2 linked regions of the Persicobacter psychrovividus genome follow. The protein of the gene in region 2 interacts with the protein of the main gene of each other region in a pairwise test. Links are inferred from orthologs where the notes say so. Each region holds a gene or a part of one and is shown on either strand. Other genes may lie near its edges.

Region 1 (16,518 bases), 490 kb from region 2 along the record:
AGCCGATAATGTAAATAAAATTAAATAATCATGAAAATTCTTGGTATTTGGTTTTTGGTTTACCAAATTAGATTTATGATAAGCTGAACGAGTGAATAAGGTAGTGGCGTAGAAGGCTTCAGTTTTCATTAACCTATTTTTTAACAACTTCTTTATTTTTATGAGGAAATTATTTACTACCTGTGTATTTCTACTCATGGGATTCATGGCGGGTTCAGCCTTTGCACAATCATTCACGGTGAAAGGGATTGTAAAAGACGAAACAAGTTTTGCGCTGCCAGGTGTTTCGGTGCTGGTCAATGGTTCAACGATCGGGACAGTAACCGATTTTAATGGAGCCTACACCATCGAAGTTCCTGAGGGCATGGAGACCCTGACCTTCAGCTATGTCGGCTTTAAAACCCAACATCTCCAAATTCAGAATCGGTCTGAAATCAATCCTATTCTAAAAACAGACAATGTCATGCTCGACCAGATTGTGGTAACGGGTTATGGCGAGCAAAAAAAATCACACCTTACTGGGGCAATTGCCAAACTGGAGAACACCAATCTGGAGCAAATTCCTGTTCCTCGGGTAGATCAGGCGCTTTACGGAAAGCTGGCGGGGGTACAGATCCAAACCACCGACGGTGACGCAGGTGCTACGCCTTACATTCAGATTCGTGGTCAGGCGACTATCAATGCGGGTTCTGGTCCATTAATCGTGGTGGATGGCTTCCCTATTCCTGATGATCTTTCGGCGGTGGACATGAACGATGTGGCCTCTATTGAGGTGCTGAAAGATGCGGCATCAGCAGCTATTTATGGTTCACGTGGTGCCAATGGCGTGATTTTGATTACGACCAAAACGGGTAAAAAAGGGAAAATGAAGGTTTCCTTTACTTCAAACATGAGTGTGAAAACCCCTGCTTTGGGTTACGATCTTGACAACCCAAATTCATGGGCAGATTATGCACTCAACAAGCCAAATCTTTCAGAAACAGACAAAGAAAAGATCTTGTTCGCTCAGCAATTGGGCCACAATTACGATGCGATGGAAGAGATGACCCGCGCAGGTTTTTCGCAGAATTATCAGATCAATTTGAGTGGCGGTTCTGAAAATACCAGCTATTATATCTCGGGTCAGGCCATGGACGACGAAGGGGTGGTAGAAGGTAACAACTTCAGAAAATACTCTTTACGCGTAAAAGTCGATACCAAACTGAATGAGCGATTCAAAGTAGGGGTAAATATGAACGGTTCGTTGCAACAGCGCGACGTGATCGAGACGCGTATGCACGATGTCGGGCGTAGTGCTTCATGGATGCCAAGCTTCCACACACCAGAGACTTCCGCAATGACAGGCTACCCCGTAGGATCATGGACGATGGAAGAGCATTTCCGTCCGAGTGCCAACCCTATTTATGGCGATCAGGGTTACCCCGATATCCGAAATACCAGTAATGTGAATGGTTATGCCAAATTGGTAGGGCGCCCGAAAGATGAGCAAACCGTTCGGATGTATGTGAATGCTTATGCAGCCTATCAGATCACCGACGATTTGGAGTTCCGCTCCACTGGTGGCGTTTATTATACCAACTTCCAGCGAAATTATTTTCAGACTTCCTACGGCCATCGAAATGGTGCACCTGAGGCGCTATACCTCAATCAGAATACTTTCAACTTCCTGAATGAGAATATTCTGAACTACAAAAAGAAGATCGGTGACCACGAGATTTCTGCCATGGGTGGTTTTACAATCCAGACCAATAAGGTGAACAGCCTGGGAACGGGAGCCAATGGGTTTTTGAATGATAAAATTCAGTTACCTTCTGCGGCGACAAACACCTGGGTGGTTCAGGATGATACTTATGAAACACAGAACAATCTGGTTTCCACTTTGGCCCGTGTGAATTATGCTTTCCGCAACAAATATTTGCTTTCGGTAAGTTCTCGCTGGGATGGCAGCTCAAGATTTGGCGCCAACAACCGATGGGGGTATTTCCCTGCGGTGAGTGTGGGCTGGAGACTGATGGAAGAGCCATTCATGGCGCAGTTCCGTGAGGTGGTGAGTGAATTGAAATTGACTTCTTCTTACGGTGCAACAGGTAACAATGCCATCGGCGATTATTTGCACATTGGTAATATGGCCTCTGGAAACTATGTAACGGGTAGCGATAATGTGGTGCCAGGTTATGTGCTGAACAACAAGAGTAACCCAGATTTGGGCTGGGAGAGAACCTTTGAGTACAATGGTGGGGTGAACATTGGTTTGTTCGAAAACCGTGTGTATCTGGGCGTTCAATATTATTCATCAACAACAGACCAGTTGCTGCTGAACATGGATATTCCGTCGATGTCGGGTTTTGAAACCCTTTGGGTAAACCACGGAAAAGTACGCAACAGTGGGGTGGAAATTGAACTGACCACCCGTAACATTGTGAAGGATGATTTCTCCTGGGAAACCACCGCAACTCTTACCACCACTAAAAATGAGGTGTTGAATTTCGGTCAGCATGATTCCTTTCAGTCTACCACAGAATCTAAGCGTCCGAATCACTTCCTGACGCAGGTAGGTTCGCCAATCTCTCAATTCTATGGCTACCGAGTGAAGCGTGAACTTACTGATGAAGAGTTCGGCCTTTACTGGCCAATCGGTTTGCAGGCAAACAATGTGTATGCGCAGGACTTGAACGGTGACGGTGTGATTGATGAGAATGATATGGAAGTTTTGGGTAAAGCCAATCCAGATTTCGTTTGGGGATTGACCAACACGGTTCGATACAAGCAGTTCGATTTAAGTTTTACCTTCCAGGGATCGCATGGTGCATCGGTTTTCAATATTGATGACCACTATTTGCAAACCCACTGGGCAGGTACCAACGATAAAATCGGTTTGGATGATCCTGACGGTTTGACCGTGAGAAAAACAGAAACAGACTGGCACGTGCAGGATGCTTCCTATGTGGCTTTGCGTAACCTGAACTTTGGTTACACTTTCCCACTGCAAAGCGAGCATATCAGGAACCTTCGCGTATTCTTCGCAGGCAGCAACTTACTTTATCTGACTTCAAGCGAATATACAGGTCTTAACCCTGAAGGGATCAACGCCAACACAGAATCAGCTTATACACGAGGTTACCAGCGTGGTCCAATGCCATTGGCCAAAAGCTTCTCTTTGGGTGTAAAGCTTGATTTTTAAAGACCTATTTTTTGACCGTTTAAGATTAAGAACATGAAACTTAAAAATATTTTTTGTGGCCTTTTGGCTGCTTTCATGATGTCGGGACTGAGCAGTTGTTCAGATTTTCTGACGCTTACCCCACCAAGTTCAATTGGTGAAAACAACTTCTTTGAGAATACCGAAGAGGTGGAGTCTGCCGTGATCGGAGTGTATGATGGCTTGCAGGAACTGACCAATATCGCCTGGTCGATCGAGGGAATTGTGGACGACAATACTTTCCCAGGAACGGAAGGATTCTATGCAGAGATGAATGCCTTTACTTTTGACCCCTTTACTGGCTTTTTCTATGATTACTGGCGCATCTGTTATTCGACCATCAACCGCGCCAATATGGTTTTGGAGAATATAGAAGTGGTAGAGGAAGGAGCGAAACGTGATCAGCTGAAAGGTGAAGTGTTGTTCATCAGGGCCTATGTTTACCACCAAATGGTGCAGATTTATGGCAGCTCGCCACTGATCTTAAAGACGATCGGACATGCTGATTATGCCGAAATGGCCAATACACCCGAGGCTGATATTTATGCCCAGGTGATCGCCGACCTGAAAGAAGCCGCGACCTTGTTGCCTGATAGTTATTCGTCGGATGAGTTGGGCCGCGCAACAGCCTGGTCGGCCAAGGGGATTTTGGCAAAAGCCTATCTTTCTTCAGGTGATGACGTGTCAGCGAAAACCCTTTTGAAGGAAATCATGGACAGTGGTAATTTTAAATTGCAGGAGAACTACAAAGAGGTGTTTGAGGTGGAGATGAACAACGAAATCTTGTTCGCCGTTCGTTATGTGGCAAGTGACAACGAGCATCAGACTTTCTCCTATACCTTCAGCTCTAAAGGAGAGTTTGGTGGTGTGATGGCTACAACCGATATCCTGAATACCTACGAGGATGGTGATCTGCGGAAGGATGCCAGTGTTGGTGAAGACGGTGGTAAAATGGTTGTTGATAAATACAATTCTGTGGGCATCAGCAATGAGCAGTCTGGTGTGGACTGGGTGGCTTTGCGCTATGCTGATGTGATTTTGCTTTATGCGGAACTGTTGGCCAATGAAGGCATGAATACTGAAGCCGTTGATATTGTTAATCAGATTCGTACACGTGCTGGGCTTGCCCCAAAAACTTTCGCCACTCAGCAGGAACTGATCGATGGAATAGCCCTTGAACGTCGCCTTGAGCTTGCTTTTGAAGGACATCGCTGGTTCGACTTAAAACGATACGGTAATGCGATTGAAACCATTAAGGCGTATTTGGAAAGTGAAAATATTACTACGCCAATCAGCGATCACCACTTGTTATTCCCTATTCCTAACCGCGAGATTAACCTTGCAGATGGGAATTTAAGACAAAATGATGGCTATTAAACGACCCTATTGTTGAATAATGGATGTGAAAGAGGTGCTTCGGCACCTCTTTTTTTGTCATTGATTTTCAAGGTACCAGCTAAATTGCCGTCAACTCAAAATGCCTGCTGAGCAATCGAGCCAACGCAATATAGGACCTGATTAGTTTTCGCTCCCTTTCATTATCTGCTTCAATCTCTTCCTCTTTCATAAATAAGTATTCGGTGAATCCCTCACAAAAAACATACTGTTTGGAGCTGTATGGATAATCGGACATCGGTGGAATAAATGATAAGTCGATGTAGTTTGAGATGCGCAATTCACTACCATCCTTGAAAGAAACATAAACCATATCCTCATCATGGCCAACTTCTCCCTCGACCAAAGCTTTGTATTTGCCGATCAGCTTTTCAAATTTCTCTGCAGTATTGTATTTCCCAATTGCATAATCTGTATCATCCTCAAAATCTTTTCTTTTTACGATCCTTTTGGTGTCATAAAGGTCGAGGCCTCCTTCACCATTATAAACGGCCAAATATTTCGTTCCATCCTCAGCAGTGAGGTACTTTTTGTCAAGTGAGTAGTTCGCAGTCATATTGTGAATTCTTTTGTTTTCCACAAAGAAATGAGTGGTGAGTGCATTGTAAGTGCCTTTGGTGAAAAAGGAAATTTATGCCATAAAAAAAGGACGCTGCACGCAACGTCCTTTTGATGAAAATCTATCTTTCTTATTTCTTCTTTTTAGTCTTATCCTTCTGCAACTCATCCTTTACCCAGGTGCCCGAAGCAACCTCCTTACCTTTGGCATCGATGATTTTTCCTTCGCCATCGCGCAGGTCATTTTTCCAGCCTCCAATGTATTTTTCCCCTGAGCTAAAGTGATAAGTTCCTATTCCCGAACGTTTGCCATCTACATATTCTCCCTTGTAAATGTCGCCGTTGGCCCAATAATAGGTACCCTTTCCATTTCGCTTGTTATGCGCCCAATGCCCTTCGTAAAAGCCTTTCTTGTCGAAGATCGCGTAGCCATAGCCTTCTGCCTGATCATTGATGGTGTGGCCAATATATTTGACCTCCACGCCGTCCTGATTTTTGAAGGTCTTCATCAACACCGACTTATTGGCCTGGTGGAGGTTAAGCTCCAGCTTGGCAATTTTCCCCTCTGCCTCTTCCAGCAACTGCAGATGATGATTGTGCTTGATCAGTAGGCTGTCCCACTGCAATTCAAGGTGACTGATCATCTGTTTCTTTTTTAGGGTGTCTTTGGCTAAAATATTCTCCTTGCCCTGGTATTTTTTAAGGTGATTAGACAATCGGTCGCCAAGGGCTATATGGTCGTGCAGGTCATTGCTGAGCGCAATGGTCATGCTATCGACATAAGAAGAGAAGGTTGCAGGACGCAGGCTGTTGGCTTCTTGGTATCTTTCAAGTGCTTTTGAATATTCCCCACTGAGCATCAGACTGTCGGCATTTCTCTTTATCTCGTAGTATTCCAGCAATTGCACCTGCTTTGGATCCACTTCCTGCTCCTCTCTGTTAAGCAACAGAAAATTGGCAAGAATAGATATCCCGAGTGCAATAATTAAGAATAGTTGTATCAGCGGTAATTTCTTCATATTAGTATCCCAGGTTGATTTTTGGTAATAGGTCGCCAGATTTGCGGAAATCCATACCGATGAAAACATTGAATCTGAAAATGTGACTGGACTTGTATTCATAACCGCTCGACTTTTGCCCGAGGGTATACATGTGTCCAACGAAGAAGGTGACATTGTTATTTAATACATAACCAAGGCCATTGTAAGTTCGGAAATCTTCCATCGGATTCGCGCCAATGGATTCCCCACTGTGCATAAATATCTCTGCACTGGGAGAGAAATAGAGGGTTTTCTCCTTGATTTTCTTGGAGTTCAGCGGAATATAAGCAAAAAGCTTATAACGATATCGGTTGGTGTAATCGTGTTCTTCCCCTACATCATTCTTCCTTTTCCAGCGGTGTTCAAAACGAAACTGATGGTAGAACTTAAACCGTCCCATGGCTGGCATTTTTAATAGCCATTGGTGCCATATCCGTGGTTCATAAGTCACTTTTTCAAACTCTTCATTTCCTGTTTCAGGCGTGAAGTTCATCACGAGGGTCGGGCCTATTACGCCTTCGAAATACTCATTGAAGAAGATGTTCAGACCGAAACGGTTGTACATCTGACGTTTTCGGCCATAAAATGACCACACATCGTCGAGGTCGTTACGTACCCGCCAGTGGTGTTCGCCATAGTAGCCGAGCCTTTCCGAAAATTGAAACTTCAGGTAGGCACCAAACCAAAGGCCGGTTTCCTCCATAGTGGTAACGGAAGGCTGAGCGGCCGCTTTTTGTGCATGAACAAGTTGTGGGAGTAGGAGTAGGGTGAGTACGAGTGTTGCAATAAAATTCTTAAGCATATAGATGTTTGTTATCCCCAGACATGCAAAACAGGAGACTCAAGGTTGAGGTATGAGTTTCAGAGCCGAAAATTACGGCAAATAAAGCAGAAGACAACAAAATATCATTAAAATTTACGAATCGGGATATTCGCAATCGGAAGAAGGGGCGTTTTTGGGCATAAAAAAAGCCAATCCGAAGAGGATTGGCTTAATGTTTTATCTGAAGGATAAATTATCCGTTTACAGATTTCATGTGTTTGATCAACTCGATAACTTTGTTTGAGTAACCCCACTCGTTGTCATACCAAGATACAACTTTAACGAAAGTGTCAGTCAATGCGATACCAGCGTTAGCATCGAAGATAGAAGTACGAGCGTCAGTTTGGAAGTCAGTTGAAACAACTGCATCCTCAGTGTAACCCAATACACCTGCCATTTCGTTCTCAGAAGCAGATTTCATTGCAGCTTTGATATCTTCGTATGAAGCAGCTTTCTCCAAGTTTACAGTCAAATCAACTACAGAAACAGTAGGAGTTGGTACGCGGAAAGCCATACCAGTCAATTTACCGTTCAATTCTGGAATTACTTTACCTACCGCTTTAGCAGCACCTGTAGATGAAGGGATGATGTTTTGTCCAGCACCACGTCCACCTCTCCAGTCTTTCATAGAAGGACCGTCAACAGTTTTTTGAGTTGCAGTAGTTGCGTGTACAGTTGTCATCAAACCGTCTTTGATACCGAATTTGTCATTCAATACCTTAGCGATTGGAGCCAAACAGTTAGTAGTACAAGACGCGTTAGAAGCGAATACAGTACCTTTTTCGTATGAAGTGTGGTTAACGCCCATTACGAACATTGGAGTGTCGTCCTTAGAAGGAGCAGACATTACAACGAATTTCGCACCAGCATCAACGTGAGCTTGAGCAGATTCTTTAGTCAAGAAAATACCAGTAGACTCGATTACGTACTCAGCAGAGATCGCATCCCATTTCAAATCAGCAGGGTTACGCTCTGAAGAAACGCGGATTTCTTGGCCATCAACAACCAAGTTACCATCTTTAACTTCTACAGTACCAGCATAACGACCGTGAGTAGAGTCATACTTCAACATGTATGCGATGTAATCTACATCCAACAAGTCATTAATTCCTACTACTTCTACGTTTGCGTCAGCCATCGCTACGCGAAAAGCCAAACGACCGATACGGCCGAAACCGTTAATACCAACCTTGATTTTAGACATCACTAATTATATTTTTTGTGAATGGTTAACTTTGTTATGACACAAATGTAGGAGTTCCATTGAATTTTCAAACCGAATCATGTGGTTTATTTTTATGATCTGTATCACGTTTTGAATGATCGGTATAATAATCGGCTTATACGCGCTGTATCGGCATTTTTTGGGGAAATTGTGGTGCTGATTTTGCCAAGTTGGCAGTGGTGTTTTTTTCTGAAAAAAGGTACACGGCGCTTTTTTTGCCGCTAAAAAGGGTGAAAATACGGGTGTAAAAAAAAGTGGGATTTCTTCTAAACAACAACAGCCCGGCATGGTTGCCGAGCTGTGCGTGTTTTATGATAAAGGAGGGCTATTAAGAAACAAAAGTTTTTTTGTTCATAGCTTTAGCCTCACCTTTTACAACGATTTTTCCAGATTCAATATGTCGGATGTTGGTTTCAACAACGGCGATATGCACTCGGCCGATCACGCGTTTCACTTCCAACTCAATGCGGTATTGGTCTCCAGGATACATCGGTCCTTTGAACTCAATGTTTTGCCCAAGATACAAGGATCCCTCGCCTGGCCATTGCGTTCCCATCACTCTTGAAATGATGGAAAGACCAAAAACGCCATGAATTACTGTTCTGCCAAATTCTGATGTTTTTGCAAACTCAGGATCAATGTGTACAGGATTGGTATCCCCGGTAATCCTTGCAAATTCGTTCACTTCTTCCTGACTAATGGAAAAATCGTAATGGTATTGATCTCCTACTTTTAAAATCATGATCTAAAATAATGATGTATTTACTCAGCGCAAATGTAAATAAATTATTCGTTAGGTGAATGGTTTTCGATAATTTGTCCGTCCACCATGGTCAATTTACGGTCGGTCATATCTGCCAGCTCGGGGTTGTGAGTTACGATCACGAAGGTCAGGTCGAGCTCATCACGCAATTCAAAGAAAAGTGCGTGCAAGTTCTGAGCGCCAATGCTGTCGAGGTTACCCGAAGGTTCGTCAGCAAAAATAATGTCCGGCTTGTTGATCAGTGCCCTGGCCACTGCCACACGCTGTTGCTCACCCCCAGAAAGTTCTCCCGGCTTATGGTTCATTCGGTGTCCAAGCCCAAGACGATCGAGCAGGTGCTGTGCTTCAAGTTCTGCGGTTTCTTTATCAGTACCAGCAAGAAAAGCGGGTAAACAGACATTCTCTATGGCAGAAAACTCCGGCAACAGGTTATGGAACTGAAAGATAAATCCAATCTTCTGGTTTCTAAACCGTGCAAGCCCATCTTTGTTCAGCTGGCCAATTTCCTGATTGGCAATGTACACTTCACCGGAGTCGGCATGGTCGAGGGTTCCGATAATTTGCAGCAGGGTGCTTTTTCCTGCGCCCGATGCACCTACTATAGAAACGATCTCTCCTTTTTTTACCAGCAGGTCCACCCCTTTGAGTACCTCAAGGTGGCCGTATTTTCGGTGAATATTTTTAGCTTTTAACATTTGCCTTAGTGCCTGTTTTATCGTGATAATTACTCACTTGTGGTTCAGAAGCTACAAACATATAAAAAATTCAAGCTTTATCCTGTTTCCTTGCGGGGCAAATCTTTGGTAATTTTCCTCAATTAACTTACTTTAGTTGAAAGACAAGCAAATAATAACCCAACAACCATGAATATTCACGAATATCAAGCAAAAGACATATTAAAAAGCTACGGCGTGGTGGTTCCTGCACAGAAATTGGCAGAAACTCCCGAGGTGGCTGTCAATGCAGCACGTCAATTATTTGAAGAAACAAAAACGGCTGTATTTGTTTTAAAAGCGCAGATTCACGCCGGTGGCCGTGGAAAAGGCGGCGGGGTGAAAATCGCCAAAAATGTGGAAGAGGTGTATCAGTTAGCGGACCAGATCATCGGGATGCAGTTGGTGACTCCCCAAACAGGCCCTGAAGGGAAAAAGGTCAACAAGATCATCGTTTCAGAGGATGTTTACTACCCTGGCGCATCGGAGCCTTCAGAAATTTACCTGAGTGTACTGCTGGATCGTGCCAAAGGCTGTGACGTTATCATGGCATCTACCGAAGGTGGTGTGGACATTGAAGAAGTAGCGGAACAAACGCCGGAAAAAATCATTAAAGAGTGGGTTGATCCTAAGGTGGGTTTACAGGCTTATCAGGCAAGAAAAGTGGCTTTCGCTTTAGGCTTGGAAGGTTTGGCACTGAAGAATATGATCAAGTTCATTACCAACATTTATAAGGCTTACCGTGGAATCGATGCTTCACAGGTGGAAATTAACCCGGTATTGAAGGCCTCGGATGATGCAATTATTGCGGTGGATGCTAAGATCAACCTGGACGATAACGCTTTGTACCGTCATAAAGATTTTATTGCTTTGCGTGATGAGTCGGAGGAAGATCCTTTGGAAGTGGAAGCTTCAAAATCGGGCTTGAACTACGTGAAGCTGGATGGTAATGTAGGCTGTATGGTGAACGGTGCCGGTTTGGCAATGGCCACCATGGACATGATTAAGCTTTCAGGTGGTGAGCCTGCAAACTTCCTTGATGTTGGGGGTGGGGCAAATGCACAAACAGTAGAAGCTGGTTTCCGCATTATCCTTCAGGACCCGAACGTTAAAGCGATTTTGATCAATATTTTTGGTGGTATCGTACGTTGTGACCGTGTAGCAAGTGGTGTGGTGGAAGCTTACAAAAATATCGGCCAAATTGATATTCCGATTATTGTTCGTCTTCAGGGAACAAATGCTGAAGAAGGAGCGAAGATTATCGAGGAGTCCGGTTTGCGTGTGGTTTCTGCTATTTTACTGAAAGATGCAGCAGATTGCGTTAAAGAGGCATTGGTATAATCGACCATTATAATTACAATAAAAGGCTGATACTTGAAGTTATCAGCCTTTTTTTTATGCTTTTTTTCTATCAGCGGAAAAGAGAATGTTCTGGTTTAAACACGCTTTTAAGAAAGCTCATTAATCACCTCGATCAATGTGCCTGTGCCTTCCGATACTTCCTGCCAGTGATCCACCTCAAGGCTTATTTTTATCACACCTGCCGGCTGAAGAAAGGGCATTTCTTTGTTGGTCAGGACTTCTGCAAGATGCGGCAGCCCAGGGTAATGTGCCACAACGGCTAATGTATTGACTTCCTCAGGGGCACTGCAAATACTTTGCAACAAGACCCGTGGCGAGGCATTATACAACTCTTCGCTATATTCAATTTTATTCATTGGCCAATCGAACTGTTCCGCGATCAGCTTGGCGGTCATCTCAGTTCTAAAAGCAGTGGACACCATCAGGTGGTCAAAAACACAGTTTTGCTGTTTGAGGTGTTCCCCAAGCTTGGCGGCTGAACGAATGCCATGTTGTGTGAGCGTTCTTTTGATGTCCGGCTCATGATAATGAGCTTCCTGTGCTTCTGCATGTCTGATCAGCAGTAAAGTCTTGGTCGTGTTCTGCATATAGTAATAAATAAAGCAATCTGTTCAATGAAGGAATACGCCCATTCCTCTTTCTTTAAGATAGCGGATTCCTAATGCGAAATAATCTAAATTTTTGATTATTTAAAGTGGATTTAGGAATAGATTTCTACCTGAGGCCGTTATTTTTTTTCAAACAGGAAGAATGTTGGGATGTTTTGCGTTTTCAAATAGTTGATAATCAATAGGTTCTAATTAAAGGTTTATAGGTTGTTTTAGCTTAAAAATGGACGTAATTATTTATTTTTTTTAGGCAGAGGGATAATTTTCTCTTGTATTTATTTGAAAAACCGACAAATTTAAACCTATGTTTGTAGATATGCACCAGTCAAATGAGTACTTCAATGTTGAATTTGTTCAATAATTAGTGCATATTCTATTTTTGTTTTTAGGGTGCCTTATAGAAATGGGCATCGGAATATAACCTGTGCTGTAACGATGCAGAAAAATTTGGTAATAGTGGAGTCCCCTGCCAAGGCCAAGACCATTGAAGGCTATTTGGGAGAGGACTATAAAGTTGTTTCGAGCTTTGGGCACGTTCGGGATTTGCCCAAGGGGAACAATGCCATTGATATAGAGAATGGTTTTAAGCCGACCTATGAAGTAAGTGCTGACAAGAAGGAGGTTATTCGTGACCTGAAAAAATTAGCCAAGGATGCCGAATTGGTCTATCTCGCATCCGATGATGACCGTGAGGGAGAGGCGATTTCATGGCACTTGAAAGAAACCTTAAAATTGGAAGATGAGCGTACCAAACGGATTGTCTTTCATGAAATTACCAAAAATGCGATTGTCAAGGCGATTAACAATCCACGGACCATCGATGAAAACCTGGTGAATGCACAACAGGCACGAAGGGTCCTTGACCGCTTGGTGGGTTTTGAGCTTTCGCCAGTTTTATGGAAAAAAATTAAGGCCGGCCTGTCGGCGGGTCGTGTGCAGTCCGTAGCAGTACGTATTGTCGTGGAGCGCGAACGCACGATTGATGCGCATCAGGTGAGTTCATTTTTTAAGATCAAAGCACGTTTCGATCTCCCTGAAGGCCGTTATCTGCATGCAGAATTGCCTGCAAGGTTCAAGACCGAGGAGGAAGCCAACGCTTTCCTTACCGACTGTCAGCAAGCGACTTTCAAGATCAACAGCCTGACCAAAAAGCCAAGTAAGAAATCTCCGGCACCACCGTTCACGACTTCTACCCTTCAGCAGGAAGCATCGCGGAAGTTGGGCTTCTCGGTAGCACAAACCATGGCGGTAGCACAGCGTTTGTATGAAGCCGGTAAGATTACTTATATGCGTACCGATTCCCTGAATTTATCTGATGATGCTTTGGCTGCTGCGGCAAAAGAAGTGACTCAGGCCTATGGAGAGGAATACGCACATACGAGAAAATACACCACGAAATCTGCTTCGGCACAGGAGGCTCACGAGGCCATCCGTCCGACAAATTTCGCTGAGCATAAAATCACCACCGGAGAGCGTAACGAGCAACGCCTTTACGAATTGATCTGGAAACGTGCCATTGCATCGCAGATGTCACAAGCCGAGATTGAAAAGACGACCGCTAAAATTGGGGTTTCTACCCGCAGCGAGGAGCTTTCGGCAACAGGGCAGGTGGTTACTTTTGAAGGTTTCTTAAAGGTTTACATCGAATCTTCGGACGATGAGGATCAAAATGAAGAATCCAAAGATATGTTGCCGCCATTGTCTGAGGGGCAGGAATTGGCCTTCAATGAAATGATTGCACGTCAGGGGTTCACACGTCCGCCGGCAAGATTTACAGAGGCCAGTCTGGTGAAAGAACTGGAGGAAAAAGGCATCGGTCGTCCTTCTACTTATGCACCGACGATCTCTACGGTACAGCGCCGAAATTATGTGGTGAAAGAGCCACGCGACGGGGTGGAACGCCCTTACCGTGAATTGATTTTGGGCTCGGATTTGCAACTGACGGCTTTGGATAAAACCGAAACGACAGGCGCAGAGAAGAACAAGCTATACCCAACAGATATTGGGATGGTGGTAAATGATTTCTTGGTCGAATATTTCCCGAATGTGGTCGATTTCTCCTTCACCGCAAAAGTGGAAAAGGAATTTGATGAAATTGCTCACGGACAGCAAAACTGGGACGAGATGATCGGCAGTTTTTACAGCGGTTTCCATACCAAAGTAGAACAGGCAGAATTGATTGACCGTCGTGAAATTAGCTCTGCCCGGGAATTGGGGAATGATCCTAAAACCGGAAAGCCTGTGATTGCACGATTGGGCCGATTTGGTCCATTGGTACAACTCGGAGAAACTTCCGAAGAGGAAGGTGCAGAAAAGCCACAGTTTGCCAGCTTGCGCAAGGGGCAGTATCTGGAGAAAATTACTTTGGAGGAGGCTTTGGAGCTCTTCAAATTGCCACGTGATGTGGGGATGTATGAAGATAAAAAAGTGGTGGCGGCCATTGGTCGCTTCGGGCCATACCTTCGCCATGATGGAAAATTTGTCTCTTTGGGTAAAGAGTATGATCCGCTTTCAGTGGAAATTGATACCGCCATTGAGCTGATTGAAGCCAAGCGTCAGGCAGATCGTGAGAAGTTTATCAAGGCTTTTGATGAAGATCCTGAGGTGCAGGTGCTGAAAGGCCGCTGGGGGCCATACATCAAGTTTGGGAAGAAAAATGTAAAGATTCCGAAAGAGCTTAAAGAAACGCCTCTTGAAATTACCTGGGAACAGGCCGTAGAGTGGGAAGCAGCGACACCGGAAAAAGGCAAAAAAGGGGCGGCAAAGAAAACCACCGCAGCGAAAAAGCCAGCGGCGAAGAAAGCCACTGCCAAAAAGCCTGCAGCCAAGAAAACGGCAGCAAAGAAACCCGCGGCGAAGAAAACGACCACCGCAAAAAAAACAACCACCCGTAAAAAAGCCACTCCAGTAGTGGAAAAAGAGGCGGAAGCCTAATAGGCAAAACATAAAAATCCCCGCAACGGAAGCGCTGCGGGGATTTTTTTATTCATATTTTTTGGGAACATAGGTCAGCTCTGAAATCGGCATCCGGATATAGCCTTTGCTTTTATCGATTTCCGGCAGGACAATTTCCTCATCAGGAATGTCCTCATAATCTATCTGATCAAGCAAGTGGGCAATACAGTTCAGCCGTGCCGCTTTTTTGTTATCGGCCTTTACCACATTCCAGGGGCTCTGCTTGGTGTCTGTATAGGAGAACATCTGATCTTTGGCCTGCGAATATTCCATCCATTTTTCCCTGGATTTAATATCCATCGGGGAGAATTTCCATCGCTTCATGGGCGTTGCAAGCCTTTCCTTGAAGCGCTTCTCCTGCTCGTCATCACTTACAGAGAACCAGTATTTAACAAGGATCAGCCCCGAGCGGATCAGCATACGTTCAAATTCCGGACAGCTGCGCAAAAATTCTTCATATTGCTCCTGACTGCAATAGCCCATCACATGTTCTACCCCTGCGCGGTTGTACCAGCTTCTGTCAAAAAGGACAATCTCTCCGGCAGCGGGTAAATGGTGAACATAACGCTGGAAGTACCATTGCGTTTTCTCTTTTTCAGTAGGAATACCCAGCGCAACCACTTTGCAAATTCTCGGGCTCAGGTTTTCACGGATACGCTTGATGGCTCCACCTTTTCCGGCGGCATCTCTTCCTTCAAATAAAACACAAACGCGTAAGCCCTTTTTCTTGACCCATTTTTGCAGTTTTACCAGTTCAAGCTGAAGGCGCTCCAGCTCTTTTTCATAAATTTTTTTGTTGACCTTAATCGGTTGCTGTTGGTTCTCCATACTCCTATTTGGCTTTGATTATACTTAAATAATACAACTAAGAAGTTGGTGATTTTGTGGTGAAATACCATGTTTTAATCAAAAAAAAACCGACAATTGCCGGCTTTTTATAAATATCTTGATTTTTGGGGTACTTTATTTTTTAGCGTGCGATTTATCAGGAAGAATCAGGTTCAGTACTACCCCAACCAAAGAGGCCAAGCCAATACCTGAAAGAGAAAATTCACCGAACTGAAATACTGCACCACCAATACCGATGGTCAGGATGACCGCTGCAATCGCCTGATTACGAGGCTGTGCGAAATGATCCTTGTTTTGTACCAGCGCACCAATACCTACCGAGGCAATGGTTCCGAAAAGCAATAACATGATCCCCCCTAAAACGGCCTGAGGAATCGTTCTCAAAAAACCACTCACTTTACCAATGACCGAGAAACAGATCGCTGTAATGGCGGAAATTCGAAGGATCGTCGGGTTGGTTACACCTGTAAGGGAAATTGCACCTGTAACTTCAGAATAGGTGGTGTTTGGAGGCCCTCCCAAGAAGCCCGCAAAGGCTGTGGCAATACCATCGCCTAATAACGTACGGTGTAAGCCAGGCTCTTTAACGAAGTCTTTTTTCGCTACAGTACTGATGGCGTACATATCTCCGATATGCTCAATCATAGGAGCAAAAGCGACCGGCAGCATGAACAATACCGCATTCCAGTTAAATTCAGGATGGATGAATTTAGGCAAAGCAAACCAGTCCGCATTAATAATTGGGCTGAAGTCAATAATTTTGTCACCAAAGTGAACATAAAGTCCAGAGAGGTCAAGGGCTACTGAAAGGCAATACCCGATAACAAGTGCACCAAAAATCGGCACCAATTTCATAAACCCTTTACCATAAATGTTAATCACCATGGCGGTCAATAAAACGACAATGGCGACAAACCAATTGGTTTTGGCCATATCAACGGCCACATGTGCCAGCGACAATCCAATCACCATAATTACTGGCCCAACAACCGCAGGGGGAAACAAGCGCTCCACATCTTTTAAGCCAC
Region 2 (16,334 bases):
CCCAGTTTTGTGTTTTGGAAAAAAGGCTCGTCCCTGTAAAATAGGTAGATGGTGAAAACACCACGCATAATCACCCCTTGCAGGTAATTGTCATAGCCATCCATTTTATAGCCCAAAAAAAAGGAGATCAAAAGCGGCTGTTGCTCCTGAATTTCCTGATATAATTTTTTGTAGCCTTCAGGTCCAAGTTTATTGACCTGCTCTTCGATCTGCTCAATGCGCTCTATCATATTTTTATTTTGTGCTCGATGGCCAACGAATGAAGCGTATCTCCTTCAGTCATCAGCCACCGATCACCAGTCACTTTTTATAATTCAAATTGTGAAAGATCCACAAACTGTTGAATACGGGCATCCACTGTTGCCTGATCCAAATCCTGCAAACGCTCAGGGCCGAATTTCTCTACGGTGAAAGAAGCCATTGCCGAGCCATGAATGATCGCACGCTTCATATTATCGAAAGAGATATCGTCCGTTTTGGCCAGGTACCCCATCAATCCACCTGCGAAAGTGTCTCCAGCTCCTGTTGGATCGAAAACTTCCTCCAAAGGCAAGGCAGGCGCAAAGAAAGTACGGTTTTCACCGAACAACAAAGCACCGTGTTCCCCTTTCTTGATGATCAAATATTTTGGTCCCATCTCCTGAATTTTTTGAGCCGCACGTACCAGTGAGTAATCACCAGAAAGCTGACGGGCCTCTTCATCATTGATGATGAGCATGTCGATCATCGTCAAAGCCTTTTTCAAATCATCCATCGCAATGTCCATCCAAAGGTTCATCGTATCCATGGCGATGAATTTCGGGCGGTTTTTCATGCGCTCGATCGTCTGAATCTGAATGGCAGGGGTCAGGTTGCCCAACATCAGGTATTTCACATCCTGATAATTTTCAGGAATTACAGGATCGAAGTTTTCCAAAACGTTCAGTTCTGTGGCCAGCGTATCGCGGCTGTTCATGTCGTTGTGGTATTTGCCCGCCCAGAAGAAAGATTTTTCCCCTGCTTTGATCTGCAAACCTTCCGTATCGATACCGTGACGGTTCAAATCAGCAATGTTATCATCGCCAAAATCATCCCCAACAACGGCAACGATATTATTTTTCTCTTTCAAAAAATAAGAGGCCGCCAAGGCGATGTAAGTACATGAACCACCGACGATTTTGTCGGTTTTGCCAAAAGGCGTTTCGATTGCATCGAAGGCAACCGTACCAATAGATAATAAACTCATGGTATAATGTTTTAGCTTAATGTGGGTAACTGAGTAGCGGTGGACTTCCCCACAGATTACACAGATTTCCACAGATTATATTTTTTATTTTTTAATACGACTGATTTGTCAATAGCTGTATGCCCTGTTGATGGTTTTAAGAGCATGACTACCATGATTAAAAAGGATTTTAGGATGTTCTCCCGTTCAGAAACGATAAATCATGTAAACCCCTTTAATCAAGTAAATCATAGTCAAAAAAATATCGACATTATGCGTTTGACAAGACCCTACTCCGTTTTCTTCGGCTTTTTCTTAAAGCCTAATCGGGGGTGTTTTACCACCTCTTTGTTGCGGTCAAACATATAGCGGTAAGTGTGGTGGGTCTTTACAATGCGTGTCCCGAGGTTACGGGCGAGGTGCATCATGGCAGGGTTAAAGTCCCCAATCCAGTTCATCTCCAGCTCCGAATAATTGTGTACCTCAGGGTTAATCACATTCTTGCCCGCTTCAATGATCATGGCAGATTCAACGCCCTTGCCCTGATAAGCCGAAGCAACGCCAAAAACCATCCCCATCAGTCGGTTGGAAACACCTTTCATCTGAAAGTATTTGAAACGCAGCATTTGCCAAAGGTTCCATTTACCATTCATATACCTGAAAATTTTGTTCACTTCCGGTAAGTTGACATAAAAGCAGATGGGTTTATCGTGGTGGTAACCGAAAAAGATCAGTCGCTCATCCATGATCGGCTTCATCATTTGCATAATATCACGAGCCTGCTCGAGGCTCAGTTGTGCCACTCCCTCAAAGTCTTTCCAGGCATCATTATAAACCATCACGAAATCCTTGGTGTATTTCTCAAGCTGACTTTTCTTGATGGTTTCAAAGCGATATTCATCCGAGGTGAGGATCTTCTCTGCCCTTCGGTGGATAATATCCGGCAGGGGATCGAAAGTATCTCTGCCAAAAGTGTATTGCTTGAAGTAAACCTTGAAGCCGTAATTCTCAAACAGGGTCTGGTAATACTTCGGGTGGTAATTGTTTTCATAGTTGGCGGTGCGGTGATGCCCCTCAACCAACAATCCCCACCATTTATCGCGCTCACCAAAATTAATGGGGCCGTCCATCGCTTCAAGGCCTTTTCCTTTCAGCCATGTTTGTGCGGCATCAAAAAGGGTATTGGCAGCTTCCTGCTCATCAATACATTCAAAAAAGCCCAGTCCGCCTGTTGGCTGGTCATTGTCCTTGTTTTTGGTGGTGTTGCTGTAGAATGCCGCGACCCGACCAATAAACTTGCCTTGATCGTCTTTGAGCATCCATCGGATGGCTTCCCCATGGCTAAAAAAGGTGTTTTTCTGTGGGTTAAACACCACAGCGATGTCCTTGTCCAGCGGACGGATATATTCGGGGTAGTCTTTGTATAATGGATGTGGAAAGTCAATAAACGCTTTTTCCAGAGCAGGGCTATTTACTTCGATTAATTGCATAAATCTTTGATCCTATAATGGGGCTAAAGTGTTTTTGTTACACAATCGGTAAAGGTAAGGTTTTTACAAAGGTGAGAAAACGATCTGCCGAAATATCGATGGTATTTCATGGATAATTTATTGATTGACCACTTTTTATCAACATGAGTCCGCGGAACGCCGGTGGCAAAGTCATTGTCGAATATGATTTATATTATATAATTAATCATGACTTATCAGCAAATTGAGTAATGATATTGGTGAGCGTAAACCTTTGTTTATGCTTTCATGTCGGGTATCGATATCCTTGATGATGCATTGATCGAAGTGATTTGATAGGCAAAGCAAGCCTGCCTACCTTTGAACCATCGAAAAGAAATAATAAAAACATAAATACACAATAGCTATGAATTTCATTGGATTAGACGCACAGAAAGCAAATCAGTTAGCAGATCAGTTAAACGACCTGTTGGCCAACTTTCAAGTTTACTATCAAAATCTAAGAGGCTTTCATTGGAACATTAAGGGCCCTCAGTTTTTTGAGCTTCACGTAAAATTTGAAGAATTATACACTGAGGCACATACGCAGATTGATGAGGTGGCAGAACGTATCCTGACTTTGGATAAATCACCGCTGCATTCATTTGCAGACTATCTTCAGGCGGCAGAAATTACCCCTGCGGTAGATGTGAGCGATGCCGAAAATACGGTGGGAATCACCCTGTCGAACATTCAGGCACTGATCAAAAGAGAGCGTGAAATTCTTGAAATGGCAGGAGAGGCCAACGATGAAGGAACAGTCGCTTTGATGAGTGATTACATCGCCGGACAGGAAAAAACCGCCTGGATGCTGAAGTCCTATTTAGGATAAACTTCACCGCCCAATATTGTATCAACATAACTAATATTGTAATAAGCAAAAGCAATGTAAATTATAGAATGCTTTGTTGGTAAAACTGTAATAACCCTATACCTTTGAGCTATTAAGTTTGAAGAAAAATAAACCTTAAAATAATAATCAATATGTCATTAGTTGGAAAAAAAGCCCCATTGTTTGTTGCACCAGCAGTTGTTAACGGTTACGAGATCGTAGAAGACTTCTCTTTGGAGCAGTACATTGGTAAGCAAGAAGTAATTTTCTACTTCTATCCAAAAGATTTTACTTTTGTTTGTCCTACTGAAATCTTGGCTTTCCAGGAAAAATTGGCAGAATTTGAGAAGCGCAACGTTGCTGTTGTTGGTATTTCTTGTGATTCAGAAGAAACTCACTTGGCTTGGTTGACTACTCCTAAGAAACAAGGTGGTATCGAAGGCGTGAAATACCCATTGGTAGCTGACTTGTCGAAAACAATTGCAAACAACTACGGTGTATTGGCCGGTGACTGGGAGTACAATGACGAAGGAGAATTGGTATTCGCAGGTATTCCTGTAGCTTTCCGTGGTACTTTCTTGATTGACAAAAACGGTGTTGTACGCCACGAAACAATCAACGATTTGCCATTGGGTCGTAACATCGATGAGATGATCCGTTTGGTAGATGCTTTACACCACGTAGAAGAGCACGGCGAAGTTTGTCCTGCAAACTGGTCTGAAGGTGCTGACGCTATGAAAGCAACTAAAGAAGGTGTAGCAGAATACCTTTCAGCGCACTAATCAAGCGAGCAAATAAATATTGGCGATCCTAACAGATATGCCACTGAACCCTCTGATAATCTCAGAGGGTTTTTTTATTTTTGCGTAAAATTATAAACAACCACCACACAAGGAAGATTTATTTCTGAAGACCTTGTAGAGAGGTTGTCCTTTAACCACGCTCCAAAATAATCGCATGGGTCAATTTTTATACTCGTTTTTATTCCATCTGGCAGAATTACTGTTGCCGATTCCCGCACTTTTTAACAAGAAACTGCGCCTGTTTGTAAAAGGCCGAAAGCCAGTATTCAAACAACTGATGCACTTTCGGGCAACTTATAACGACCCTGTGGCTTGGTTTCACTGTGCATCTTTGGGAGAGTTTGAACAGGCACGACCAGTTTTGGAAGAATTTAAAAAGCGGTATCCTGATTATAAAATCGTCCTGACCTTCTTCTCCCCATCGGGTTATGAAGTGCGTAAAGATTACGATAAGGCAGATCTGATCACCTACCTGCCAATAGATACCTGGCAGAATGCCAAGAAATTTGTCGATTTGCTGAATCCTCAGGTGGTATTTTTTGTGAAGTATGAGTTTTGGTACAACTACCTCAAACGTGTGGCGCAGAAAAATATTCCCCTGTTTTCATTTTCAACCATTTTCAGAAAAGACCAAATCTACTTCAAGTGGTACGGCGCCTTCTTTTTCCGCACCCTGCATTGCTTCGATCATTTCTTTGTACAGAATCAGGAGTCTGTGGAGGTGCTTGAAGAGGCTAAAGTCTATAATTTCAGTAAAACGGGAGATACCCGATTCGATCGGGTAGAGGAAATCTGCCAGCAGGCCAAAAAACTTCCGCTTGTAGAGGCCTTCACGGAGGGGCACCGCACATTGGTGGTGGGCAGCAGTTGGCCGCAGGATATGGTGCATATTTTTCCGCTGATCAATGGTGGGAAAACAGACCTGAAATTTATTATTGCACCACATAACCTGAAAGCGTCAGAAATGAAGGAGATCGAAAACCAATGCGCAGGCAAGGTGATTCGCTACTCCAAAGCTTCAGAACAAAACGTTTCGGATGCACAAGTGTTGATCATAGACAACTTCGGCATGTTGTCGTCGGTCTATCGCTATGGCGACTTTGCCTATGTGGGAGGTGCTTTTGGTAGCGGCTTGCACAATATCCTGGAAGCGGCCACCTATGGTTTGCCGATCTTTTTTGGGCGTTCAGCTAAAAACAGAAAATTTCAGGAGGCTACGGATATGCTTGCACGGGAGGCGGCATTTGATTTTGAACGCAGTGAAGAGTTTGCAGAGAAATTTGCGGCCTTGTATAATGATGAGGATCAATACCAACAGGCCGCCGATCGGTCGAGAAGATATGTGGAAGAAAATTTGGGCGTTACGGCTCAAATTCTCGACTTTTGTGAAGCTTATATAAAATAATGAAAATCATTCGGAGGTGAAGAAAGAATGCTTTCAAAATTTACTTGTTAACAAGTGCTCGGAGATCAGTACCCAGTGATCGATAGGGTTTATATTTCCTGTCACAGGCACCTTTCTGAAATATAAAGGTGAGCTATTTCTGGAAAGCACTTGATAAGTTAAATCAGGGTAAAGTATTAGTTTAAACAGCCGACAAAAATAATATATGGAAGGATTAGTGATGCGCTCGACGGGCTCGTGGTATGAGGTGCGCGATTTGACCACCGATGAAGTTTACCAATGCCGTCTTCGGGGGAAATTCAAAATTAAAGGATTGAAGGTAACCAACCCTTTAGCGGTGGGGGATATCGTTACGTTTGAGCTTGAAGATACCGAAGAAGAAACAGGCGTGATCACGCATATTAAAAAGCGTGAGAATTATCTTATCCGTAAATCTACAAGGAAGGTGCGGCATGGGCACATCATTGGTGCCAACCTTGACCAGGCGATTTTGGTGTGTACTTTAGTGATGCCCCGCACGTCTCAGGGCTTTATTGACCGATTCCTCGTTTCCTGTGAATCCTATCATATTCCTGCCGTTTTGGTTTTCAACAAAGCGGATTTACTGGTGCCAGAGGCGCAGCAGATTCAGGAAGAACTCATGGAGCTTTATGAGTCGCTGGGTTATCAGTGTTTGTCACTTTCAGCGAAGAAAAAAGAAGGACTCGATGCTTTTATGGCGATGCTTGAAGGCAAGAAGTCAATCCTTTCGGGGCACTCAGGGGTGGGGAAATCTACCCTGATCAATGCCATTGCTCCAGATATTGACCAATGGACACAAGAGGTTTCCACTTATGCCAATAAGGGGGTTCATACCACCACCTTCGCAGAAATGTTTGAAATCGAAGAGGGAACATTTTTGATCGATACTCCAGGAATTAAAGAACTGGGTTTGATGGACATCAAAGAGGAAGAAATTGGAGGCTATTTCCCAGAGTTCAGGGCATTAATGAGCGAGTGTCGTTTTTATAACTGTTCGCATACCCATGAGCCTGGCTGTGTAGTTACCGAGGCCGTAAAGCGTGGCTACATTGATGAAGGTCGATATATGAGTTACCTCAGTATGATGGAAGGGGACGATAACCGCCGATAAAATTTGAATCGTTCAGCAGGTGTAGAAATATTACAACACCTGCTGAATTATAATACCAGTCTTCGGTTCAGAAACAGCAGAACAGCAAAATAGATCGCTGATTTTAACGCGTGGGCTTCCACGACTCCCAAAAGCCCATCTCTCGAACAAAAATAAAAAATGAATACGAGGTACAATACCGTCGCACCGAATTGCAGTGAAAGGTGAGCGATAGGTTTGGACTGTGCCGAAAGCATGAAAGCGAGCAGGTAAGCGATAATCAGGAAGAAATCGCCCGTTTGCTGATAAAGAAAAAACTTGCTGGCAGGCAGAAAATCTTCACTGTACAGCCCAACCAACAACCATTCTTTACCAAAAAAGATAAATAAGCTGCCTATCAGGGTGACAGGAACAACCAGTGCAATAACGCCACGGACATAAATTCTCAGTTCTTCAGGGAATAAAATCAGTTGATTAACCTTCGGAAAGAAAGCCAGGCCTACGGTGCCAGTGAAGAGTAAAAAGTAGTTTTCTGATATTTTAACCACCGATTGCCACTGCCCTGCCTGCTCAAGACCATAAGCATTGATCATCCATTCCCTGACGCCATATTCGAGCATCTTCCCAAACACAAAAGCACCGAAAGTTACCAGCATGAAATTCCATATCGCCTCCATGGAGCCTTTGCTCGTTTCAATTGGTTTTACCTTTCTCACCAACCGATGCCTAACGGAAAATACCAGCGCACAAACCAGTCCCAGGAGTTGCCCGAAAGTTACACTCAGTAATGCCAGTTGCTGATCGTTATACTGCACAAAATAAGCCACAAGGATCAATGAGCAAATCAGGCTGACCAAGCTGAAAGTGGTGTATATTTTGGCGTGCCCATGAGAGAGGATGACTGCCATCAGGAACAAATGCAAGAGCAGCAGGCTCATGATGGTGAAAAACAGCCCTTCAAAAGGCAGCTGCAGCAGGTCGTTCAGTTCAATAAATTCTTTCAGGAATATATGCTTCAAACCAAAGAACACCCCAAAGCCTAAAAACAGGACAATGAGGTTGTAAATAATCGCCGCATAGAATACCCGTCGGCGTGGGCCATCCTCCAGTGTTGGGTTGCCCCAAAAGTGAACCAATGCACGGTTGATCCCCTCATTGGGGATTTGGGTAATGAGCTCTACCAGGTTTTGAAAGTGCGCCACCAGTGCCACACCTGCAGGTCCAAAATACACGGCAAAGAGTTTCATGATGCCGATTTGAGTGAGAATCCTTAGCAGGAGCGTACTCAGGGTCAATTTCGATTTCCTGATCCAGCTTGAATTAAATATCTTTAGCGCTTCGATAATATTCGTCGGTTAATGTTAAGGGTTAAGCTTTACTTTAATGGGCATAAAGTCCTATTTATAGCAAAAAAATAGCCTTTTTGTTTGGGTATAATCGTTTAATTACTCATAATATACCAAATTATTAAATAGGTCTTGGCCTACATTTATTATAAATTGATGGCCCAAAGTAGACTAAGCGTTTAGAAAGATTATGCGGAGATTTTTGTTTTTAATGATGGCCATCGTGTTGCCATTGTACTCATATGCCATGCCCACCACCCAAATTCGAAATGATAAAAAAGCCATGCGCTTCATTGAAGAAGGACTGACGGCCACTTATAATTTTGAATTCAAAAAGGCTGAGGCCTATGCGGACTCCCTCGAAACTTATCTTCAACAAGACCCTACCATTTATTTGCTCAAGGCAAGGATTCTGTTCTGGCAACAAAAATTTGAGCATAAGAACGAGAAAATGGAGCAGGCCTACACGGCTAACCTTGATAAGGGCATTGCCCTGACTGCCGAACGGTTGAAAGCCGCACCAGATGATGCCGAACTGAAATTCGTGGCCCTGACCTTCAATGCCATGTATGCTGAATATTGGTTTGATGAAGGGAGCTCCATGAAAGCCATTAGTTATGGCAAAGTACTTTACAGTTACGTGAAGGAGGGCTTTAACTTAATCGATCAGTTCCCTGATTTTTACTTCACCACAGGGCTGTACAATTACTACCGCATTAAATTTCCGCAGAATAACCCCGTGTATCGTCCTTTTATGTTTTTCTTTAAAAGTGGCGATCTGGAACTTGGGCTCCACCAAATGGAGATTGCCACAGAAAAAGGAATTTTTACGGATGTAGAATCACGGCAGTATTTATACCATTTGCTGATGCATTACGGCGCCAAACCGCAGCAAGCATTCAAGCATTCCGAATACCTGCACAAGCATTATCCGAACAACCCTTACTTCACTTGTATGTACCTCGAAAACCTCGCTTACCTGCAACGGGTAAATAGCGAAGAGGTCGCACTGGCCCTTGACCTGAGCAAGCGCAGCAATCCCATGTTTAGTGCTCCAGGAAATTTGCTGATGGGGCGATTTTTAGCCTTGGATCAGCCTACCGATCCACAGGTAAAGGAGTATTTGCTCAAGGCTGAAAAGGCTTTCCAACAGCAAGAGCACCCGAGTGATCACGGCCTGTGTGTTACTTATATCAATTTGGCGAAGTATTGTGACGCTACCAATGACCAGACCGGAAAGGCCACTTATAAAAAACTGGCACAGAAGCATAACAAATATGATGTCGATAAGCAGCAAATTGGCGCCTTGTAGCGTTAAATTGGGTTTATTTTGATAAACATTCTATTTTTGTAGGGAAGTCAATGGATGCAGGAATGAAAGACACTTATCTCACCCTTGCCGAAGCCTCGGAAGGTTTTTATAAAGAAAAAGGCAGTAAATTTATTGGGCTTGCTTATCCCATTAAAAAAGAAGAGCAAGTGAAGGAAATTATTGATGGCCTGAAGAAGCAGTACTACGATGCCCGCCACCACTGTTATGCTTATGTTTTAGGCAATGACGGCGAACGGTTCCGCGCCAATGATGATGGCGAACCAGGGCACTCTGCCGGAGACCCTATCCTGGGGCAAATTCGCTCCCATAACCTGACTAACCTGCTGATCGTGGTGGTGCGTTATTTCGGCGGCACCAAATTGGGCGTTCCCGGCTTGGTACATGCCTATCGTACTGCGGCGGCAGATGCTATTGAAGAGGGAGAAATTGTCGAAAAGATCCTGATGATCGATATTCCTTTCAGGTTTGAATACCTCAGTATGAATGATGTGATGAAGCTGATCAAGGAATACGATTTACAGATTCTGAATCAGCATTTCGATAACCTTTGTGAAATGGAAATCTCGGTCAGGGAAAAACGCTTTGCCGAGGTGCTTGAGAAGCTGAAAAAAATCGATGGAGTAGATGTGCTGTTGGAAGAAGAGGATAAAAAATAGGTGAACATTAAAAAAGCCATGACGCTAATGTCATGGCTTTTTTAATGGCTTTTCTCAGGCCATTAATGCTTGATACTCCTGTATCTTTTTGTAAATCTCCAGGCAGATCCATGCATCCGTAGCGGCATAGTCGATCTGCTGTGGGCTGTACTCGGATTTCTCCCAATTGGAAGTTTGCTGATTCTTGGAAATTCGAATTTTCAAAAATATGGCGGAGAGGTTTCTTGCTCCCGTAACTTTCCATCCCATGGCTTTCACTTCAGTAGCCAGGTCAATGTAACCCTGAGGCAAAATGTCAGCAATCTCTTTCATCCCTCTGATATCATCCGTAAGGGCAATACCAATTTTGTGAATGTCAGGATTGCTCAGCAGATCCTCCAATGCAGGGGTAACGCCTGTTTCCTGAACCCGAATCAAATAGACTTTTTCTTCGGTGGCAATCTGAATCAGGGCGATATGGTTTTTGGCGCCTCTGCGGAAAGTAGGTTTGGTCTCTGTGTCGAAGCCTATCACCGAGTACTCCTCGATTTCTTTCAGGGCTTCATCCAAAGATTCCGAATCGGTGATCAGTTCAATCTCTCCCTCGTATTTTGTCAATGGTAATTCGTTGACCTCCTCTTTACTGATTTCTTTTTGATACATAAAATCATACTTAATCTACTGCTGCCGGTACCTCCTCGATTTCCGACTTGGGCAAATCAGCTTTAACGAATAAATAGCCAAAGATGATCGTAACAATCGGGCTGAGGATATTAAAGAAGCAGTAAGGTAAATAAGCAAAAGTAGCAACTGACAACACCGAGGCTTGGTAAGCACCGCAGGTATTCCATGGTATCAGTACCGAAGTAACAGTCCCTGAATCTTCCAGCGTTCTCGACAATACCTCAGGTCGGATGCCACGTTTGCGATATACGTCTGCAAACATCCTGCCAGGCACTACAATTGATAAATATTGGTCTGAAGCGGTGGTATTGAAGAAAATACACGAAACAGAGGTTGAGGCAATGAGTCCACCAATAGAGTTGACCTTGCCGATAACCGCCTGCGTAATACGTTGCAGTAAACCTGTAGACTCCATAATCCCACCAAAAATCATCGCACACATGATCAGCCAAATCGTGTTCAGCATCCCTGACATCCCTTTTGAGGTCAGCAATTCATTCACCTGTATGTTATTGGTATGAATAGAAATCTCGGTAAACATTGAACGGCTTAGCGCTGCATAACTTGCCGCCCAAAAGCTTTTGTCTTTACCCGCCACTTCATGCAGCAAATTAGGTTGAAAAATTAAGGCAAACAATGCGCCAAGCAATGTTCCGATCAATAATGCAGGAATTGCAGGAACTTTTTTCAGTACCAGCACCAATACTGCCAATGGAACCAGAAACAACCATGGGGTAACATCAAAAGTGGCTAAAATACTCTGGCGGATCCCTTCGATATTATCTGGGTTAGCGACCGAAGAATGCTGAAATCCCATGACCAAAAAGATGATCAGTGTAATGACGATCGACGGGATGGTGGTGTACATCATGCTTCGGATATGCGTAAACAGGTCGGTACCAGCCATGGCAGGGGCCAGGTTGGTGGTGTCCGACATCGGCGATACTTTATCTCCAAAATAAGCACCTGAAATAATGGCGCCAGCGATCATGGGTTTGTCAAAGCCAAGGGCGGTACCAATCCCCAGAAGGGCAATACCGATGGTGGCGATGGTGGTCCAGGAACTGCCAATGGCAACAGAAGCAATTGCACAGATGATCACGGTGGCAAAAAGGAAAATCTTTGGGGTCAGGATGCCAAGTCCGTAGTAAATCAACGAGGGCACAACACCACTGAGCAGCCAGGTTCCCGAAAGGGATCCGATCAGTAGGAGGATCAGAATGGCAGGTAAGGCGGATTTGATACTCAGGACAATCCCGTCCTCCATCTGTTCCCAGGTATAATTGAGTTTCATGCCTACAAGCCCAGCAAGTGCAGCAGCAAGAATAAGGGCGATTTGGTTCGGTCCGTAGGTAGCATTGTCGCTAAAGATCGCCACATTGGCCGAAAGCATCCCGATCAGTAACATTACAGGCAAGAGTGCTTGTATAAGTGACGGCTTTTTGTGCAACTTATTGTCCATCTATATTATTTTTGTAAAATGATTGCGTGATTTTATTGCGTGCAAATTTGGGTTCAAAAAATGTGCTTTGCTTGATCTTGACAGAGGAAATTTCAAGATTATGTATAAATATAACAAAACGTTATGAAAAAGTTTTATAATATAGCGCTAATTGGTACTGGTAATGTGGCGTGGCACCTCGGGCCCGCACTTGAAAACGCCGGCCATCACATCACGGCCCTTTATGGTCGGGACAAAAAGCGTGGAAAACAAATGCTCGATCGGTTGTTCAATGCGGAGTGGCACCATGATCTTGACTTTTCTTCCGCCGATCTGGATGTCATTCTGGTATGTGTCAGCGATCAGGCCATTGCTGAAATTGCCAAAGATATCATCCTTCCTGATGGTACCGTACTGGCCCACACTTCGGGTGCAATGCCCATGAATGAACTGGAGTATGCTGCTGCCGATGCACATGGAGTGTTCTACCCTTTGCAGACCTTTACAAAGGGGAAGGAAATCGATATTGAAGAAGTGCCTTTTTTAATTGAAACATCAGAAAAATGGGCGACAGCACGGCTGGTAAGACTGGCAGAAACCATTAGCCATACCGTGAAAGAAGTGGACTCCAAACAGCGAAAGCATATTCACCTTTCAGCGGTTTTTGCCTGTAATTTTACCAACTTTATGATGCTAAGGTCGGCACAGATCATGGAACAGCAAAACCTGTCCTTTGAACTGATGCACCCCCTGATTGCTGAAACAATTAACAAAACACTGGAGATTGGCCCTAAAGCGGCACAAACAGGCCCTGCTGTGCGGAAGGACATTAAAACCCTCGATGCGCACCTTGAACTGATGGATGAGCAGCAGGAGTGGGCAGAAATGTACCAGGAGATCAGTCAGCAGATTATTGACGAATATCATAAGAAGGAGGAAAGGTCTGGCTGGGATATTTGATCGGGAAGTAGAAAACGAAAAAATAATGATAGGAAATAACCAACAGCGGCCACTGGCCGAAAGGCTCCGCCCGACATCCATTGATGAGATGGTCGGGCAGCAGCACCTTGTCGGTTCGGCGGGAATTCTCAGAAGTGCGCTGAATACAGGCATGATTCCCTCCCTGATTTTATGGGGGCCTCCAGGTGTCGGGAAAACCACCCTTGCGCAGATTATGGCGGAAACGGTGAAAATGCCTTTTGCTACCCTGAGTGCGATCAGTTCTGGAGTAAAAGATGTTCGGGAGGTGATTGAACGTGCCAGGCGGCAGGCCAAAACCTTATTGTTTATTGATGAAATTCATCGCTTTAATAAAGGGCAGCAGGATGCCCTGTTGGGGGCTGTTGAGCGTGGAATCATTACTTTGATTGGAGCGACCACGGAGAATCCTTCCTTTGAGGTGAATGGCGCTTTGCTTTCTCGTTGTCAGGTATATACCTTAAAGTCGCTGACAGAGGAGGATCTTAAAAATCTTTTGGCGAGGGCATTGTCTGAAGATGAGGTGTTGAGCAAAAAGAAGCTCGAAATTAAAGAATATGAAGCCCTGTTTCAGGTTTCAGGAGGAGATGCCCGAAAGTTACTGAACTTGCTTGAAATTGTAGCTGATTCGCTGGGTGCTGAAGGAAGTATTGATAATGCCATTGTGAAGTCGGTGGCGCAACAGCGAATGGCCGTTTATGATAAAAATGCAGATCAGCATTATGATTTGGCCTCAGCGATGATCAAATCCATACGTGGTTCTGACCCCAATGCAGCGGTGTACTGGATGGCACGAATGATTCAGGGTGGGGAGGATGTGAAATTTATTGCCCGCCGATTACTGATTTCGGCTTCAGAGGATATCGGTATGGCCAATCCCACCGCTTTGGTGATTGCCAATAATGCATTTCAGGCAGTACAGACGATCGGGTACCCTGAGTCGAGGATTATCCTTTCGCAATGTGCAACCTACCTGGCGACAAGCCCCAAAAGTAATGCGAGCTATAATGCGATTAATCAGGCATTACGAACGATAGAGGCGACTGGCGATTTGCCCGTTCCGCTGCACTTGCGGAATGCCCCGACCAAATTCATGAAGCAACAGGGCTATGGCAAGGGGTACAATTACAGTCATGACAATCCTGGGAACTTTGCTCCCCAGGAATATATGCCCAAGGCACTTGAAGGGCATAAGTTTTATGAGCCAGGAGACAACCAGAAAGAAAGTCACCTTCGGGAGTGGTTGAAATATTGGTGGAAGGATAAATATGGGTATTAAAAAAAAGAGGCTGTCATGTTGAATATGACAGCCTCTTTTACAAAGTTATTTTGAATTATAAGCGGTAAGAAACACCGATGCGTCCTCCAGACAAACGGTTACCTCCATTAAGCTCCAGATTAATCGCCCAGTTTTGGTTGAAATAATAACGTGCTCCCACTTGCAGCCCCAAGCCTAAACCAGAATTTTCACTCCAGTCATAAGTAGGGTCGCCTGAGCCATTCCATCTATTGGATACATTTGAGTAGCCTACATTCAAACCTGCGTACACATCCCAGTTGTTCGGAATTTCAAGAATGCGGTTAAAGTGGTAATTGGCAATGGCAGCCATGGAGAATACGGTTGTTCGGTATCCCAATCCCTTATGCGTTCTGTTGTAGCTACGGTAGCCAATATCAAAACCTACGGTGATATCACTGCCTACGCCAAAGTCCATTCCACCATATACAGGAAGTCCGTTGTTTGAAAATCCAAAGCCTGCATTTACTTGCTTGGCGCCATTAGGCAATGGGCCGCCACCCTGAGGTAAGCCTTTGATTTGTGCGTTGGCAGAGAAAGCCAAAATGCTCATGAAGACCAATAGGTAGAGTGATTTTTTCATAATTGATAAGTATCTGTTGAGTTTGTAAAAGTCGATATCGAGCAAGTTAAAACGGTATTTGTGTAATTCAAAACTGCTTAATCGATATTTGTGCTCAAACACTGAACGTGGAGGCTACTCCCCAAAAATGAAGGCAAAAAGAAAGGCTGTCCTCAAGATGAAGACAGCCCTGCTGTATGGTAATGTACGTTATTAGAATTTATAAGAAACTCCTACACGTCCACCTGAAATGCGGTTTCCACCGTTAAATTCTAAGTTAATTCCCCAGTTGTTATTGAAATAATAACGGCCACCTACCTGAAGGCCTAATCCCAATCCTGAGTTGTAGTCATCTCCATCCCATTCATTATGGTGACCATCGTGATCCCAGCTATGTGACCATGAAATGTATCCAATACTCAAACCAGCATAGAAATCCCAGTTGTTAGGAATATTGAGAATGCGGTTGAAGTGGTAATTTCCGATAGCTGCTGCAGAGAATGCTCTGTGCTTCCAATAGTGTTCAGTATGTTGTTGATATCCAAGCTCAAAGCCTATAGTGATATCACTTCCAACACCAAAATCCATTCCACCATAAATAGGCATTCCATAATTAGAAAATCCTAATCCAAGGTTGATCTGTTTTGATCCCTGTGGCATTGGTCCCGCACCTTGTGCAGTGTGATGTTTTTGATTTTGAGCGTTTGCTGTGAATGCAAAGATGCTCATGAATGTCAATAAGTAGAGTGCTTTTTTCATTATCTGTAATTAAGTTTCCTGAATAATGGCAAAACTGATGCCACCACCCTTATAAGTTGGATAATCTTAACTAATAGTGTGTTTTTCTAAACCTAAAGGGGTTTTAGGTATAAATATCTATTCCTTAGTTGCGGTAAACCAATAGCGAGGTGTCCAGGTCTGTGAAATAATCTCCCCAAAACAGGGTATTTCCTTCCACTTCATCACGGATAACCGAGATGGCCTTGTTGGCACTTTTCCGAATCTGATAACTCAGGGCATCGTGGTGCTGATAAATATCTCGGATCGTAATTTTTCCCGCCAGTAAATAATCGAGCGTAGCTTCTTTAACAGGGAAAAAAACCATTCCATACCCTTCTTTCATTCTTACCCCAAGGTAAAGTCCTGCATTTTCAGGACGCATAAATGCTGTGTGTGGGACATACACCCCCACTGC

What was found.
Region 1: the proteins of AABK40_RS02065 (region 2) and topA interact in binary tests that used the Escherichia coli proteins (3 or more experiments, as listed by UniProt). The link is inferred for Persicobacter psychrovividus from one-to-one orthologs.

What each region holds. Positions count from the first base shown.
Region 1 is NZ_AP025292.1:958,287-974,804, forward strand. The notes cover bases 11,735-14,870. They hold topA (type I DNA topoisomerase), read left to right. Parts: upstream 11,735-12,121; coding sequence 12,122-14,620; downstream 14,621-14,870. Other genes in these bases: ppk2 (polyphosphate kinase 2), read right to left, coding at 14,669-14,870. In the rest of the region: AABK40_RS04365 (SusC/RagA family TonB-linked outer membrane protein), read left to right, coding at 161-3,181; AABK40_RS04370 (RagB/SusD family nutrient uptake outer membrane protein), read left to right, coding at 3,215-4,576; AABK40_RS04375 (hypothetical protein), read right to left, coding at 4,656-5,150; AABK40_RS04380 (MORN repeat-containing protein), read right to left, coding at 5,284-6,171; AABK40_RS04385 (DUF2490 domain-containing protein), read right to left, coding at 6,173-6,994; gap (type I glyceraldehyde-3-phosphate dehydrogenase), read right to left, coding at 7,209-8,219; AABK40_RS04395 (MaoC family dehydratase), read right to left, coding at 8,569-8,982; AABK40_RS04400 (ABC transporter ATP-binding protein), read right to left, coding at 9,027-9,698; sucC (ADP-forming succinate--CoA ligase subunit beta), read left to right, coding at 9,867-11,057; AABK40_RS04410 (SixA phosphatase family protein), read right to left, coding at 11,165-11,665; more of ppk2, read right to left, coding at 14,871-15,469; AABK40_RS04425 (uracil-xanthine permease family protein), read right to left, coding at 15,605-16,518. UniProt on the Escherichia coli protein: Releases the supercoiling and torsional tension of DNA, which is introduced during the DNA replication and transcription, by transiently cleaving and rejoining one strand of the DNA duplex.
Region 2 is NZ_AP025292.1:468,727-485,060, forward strand. The notes cover bases 8,439-11,390. They hold AABK40_RS02065 (YigZ family protein), read left to right. Parts: upstream 8,439-9,583; coding sequence 9,584-10,198; downstream 10,199-11,390. Other genes in these bases: AABK40_RS02060 (hypothetical protein), read left to right, coding at 8,439-9,521; AABK40_RS02070 (3'-5' exonuclease), read right to left, coding at 10,253-10,840; nhaC (Na+/H+ antiporter NhaC), read right to left, coding at 10,851-11,390. Also shown: AABK40_RS02020 (hypothetical protein), read right to left, coding at 1-230; AABK40_RS02025 (PfkB family carbohydrate kinase), read right to left, coding at 308-1,225; AABK40_RS02030 (GNAT family N-acetyltransferase), read right to left, coding at 1,495-2,694; AABK40_RS02035 (Dps family protein), read left to right, coding at 3,080-3,544; AABK40_RS02040 (peroxiredoxin), read left to right, coding at 3,697-4,326; AABK40_RS02045 (3-deoxy-D-manno-octulosonic acid transferase), read left to right, coding at 4,502-5,752; rsgA (ribosome small subunit-dependent GTPase A), read left to right, coding at 5,958-6,884; AABK40_RS02055 (MATE family efflux transporter), read right to left, coding at 6,932-8,110; more of AABK40_RS02060, read left to right, coding at 8,400-8,438; more of nhaC, read right to left, coding at 11,391-12,323; AABK40_RS02080 (Rossmann-like and DUF2520 domain-containing protein), read left to right, coding at 12,447-13,262; AABK40_RS02085 (replication-associated recombination protein A), read left to right, coding at 13,288-14,559; AABK40_RS02090 (outer membrane beta-barrel protein), read right to left, coding at 14,615-15,160; AABK40_RS02095 (hypothetical protein), read right to left, coding at 15,353-15,898; AABK40_RS02100 (hypothetical protein), read right to left, coding at 16,023-16,334.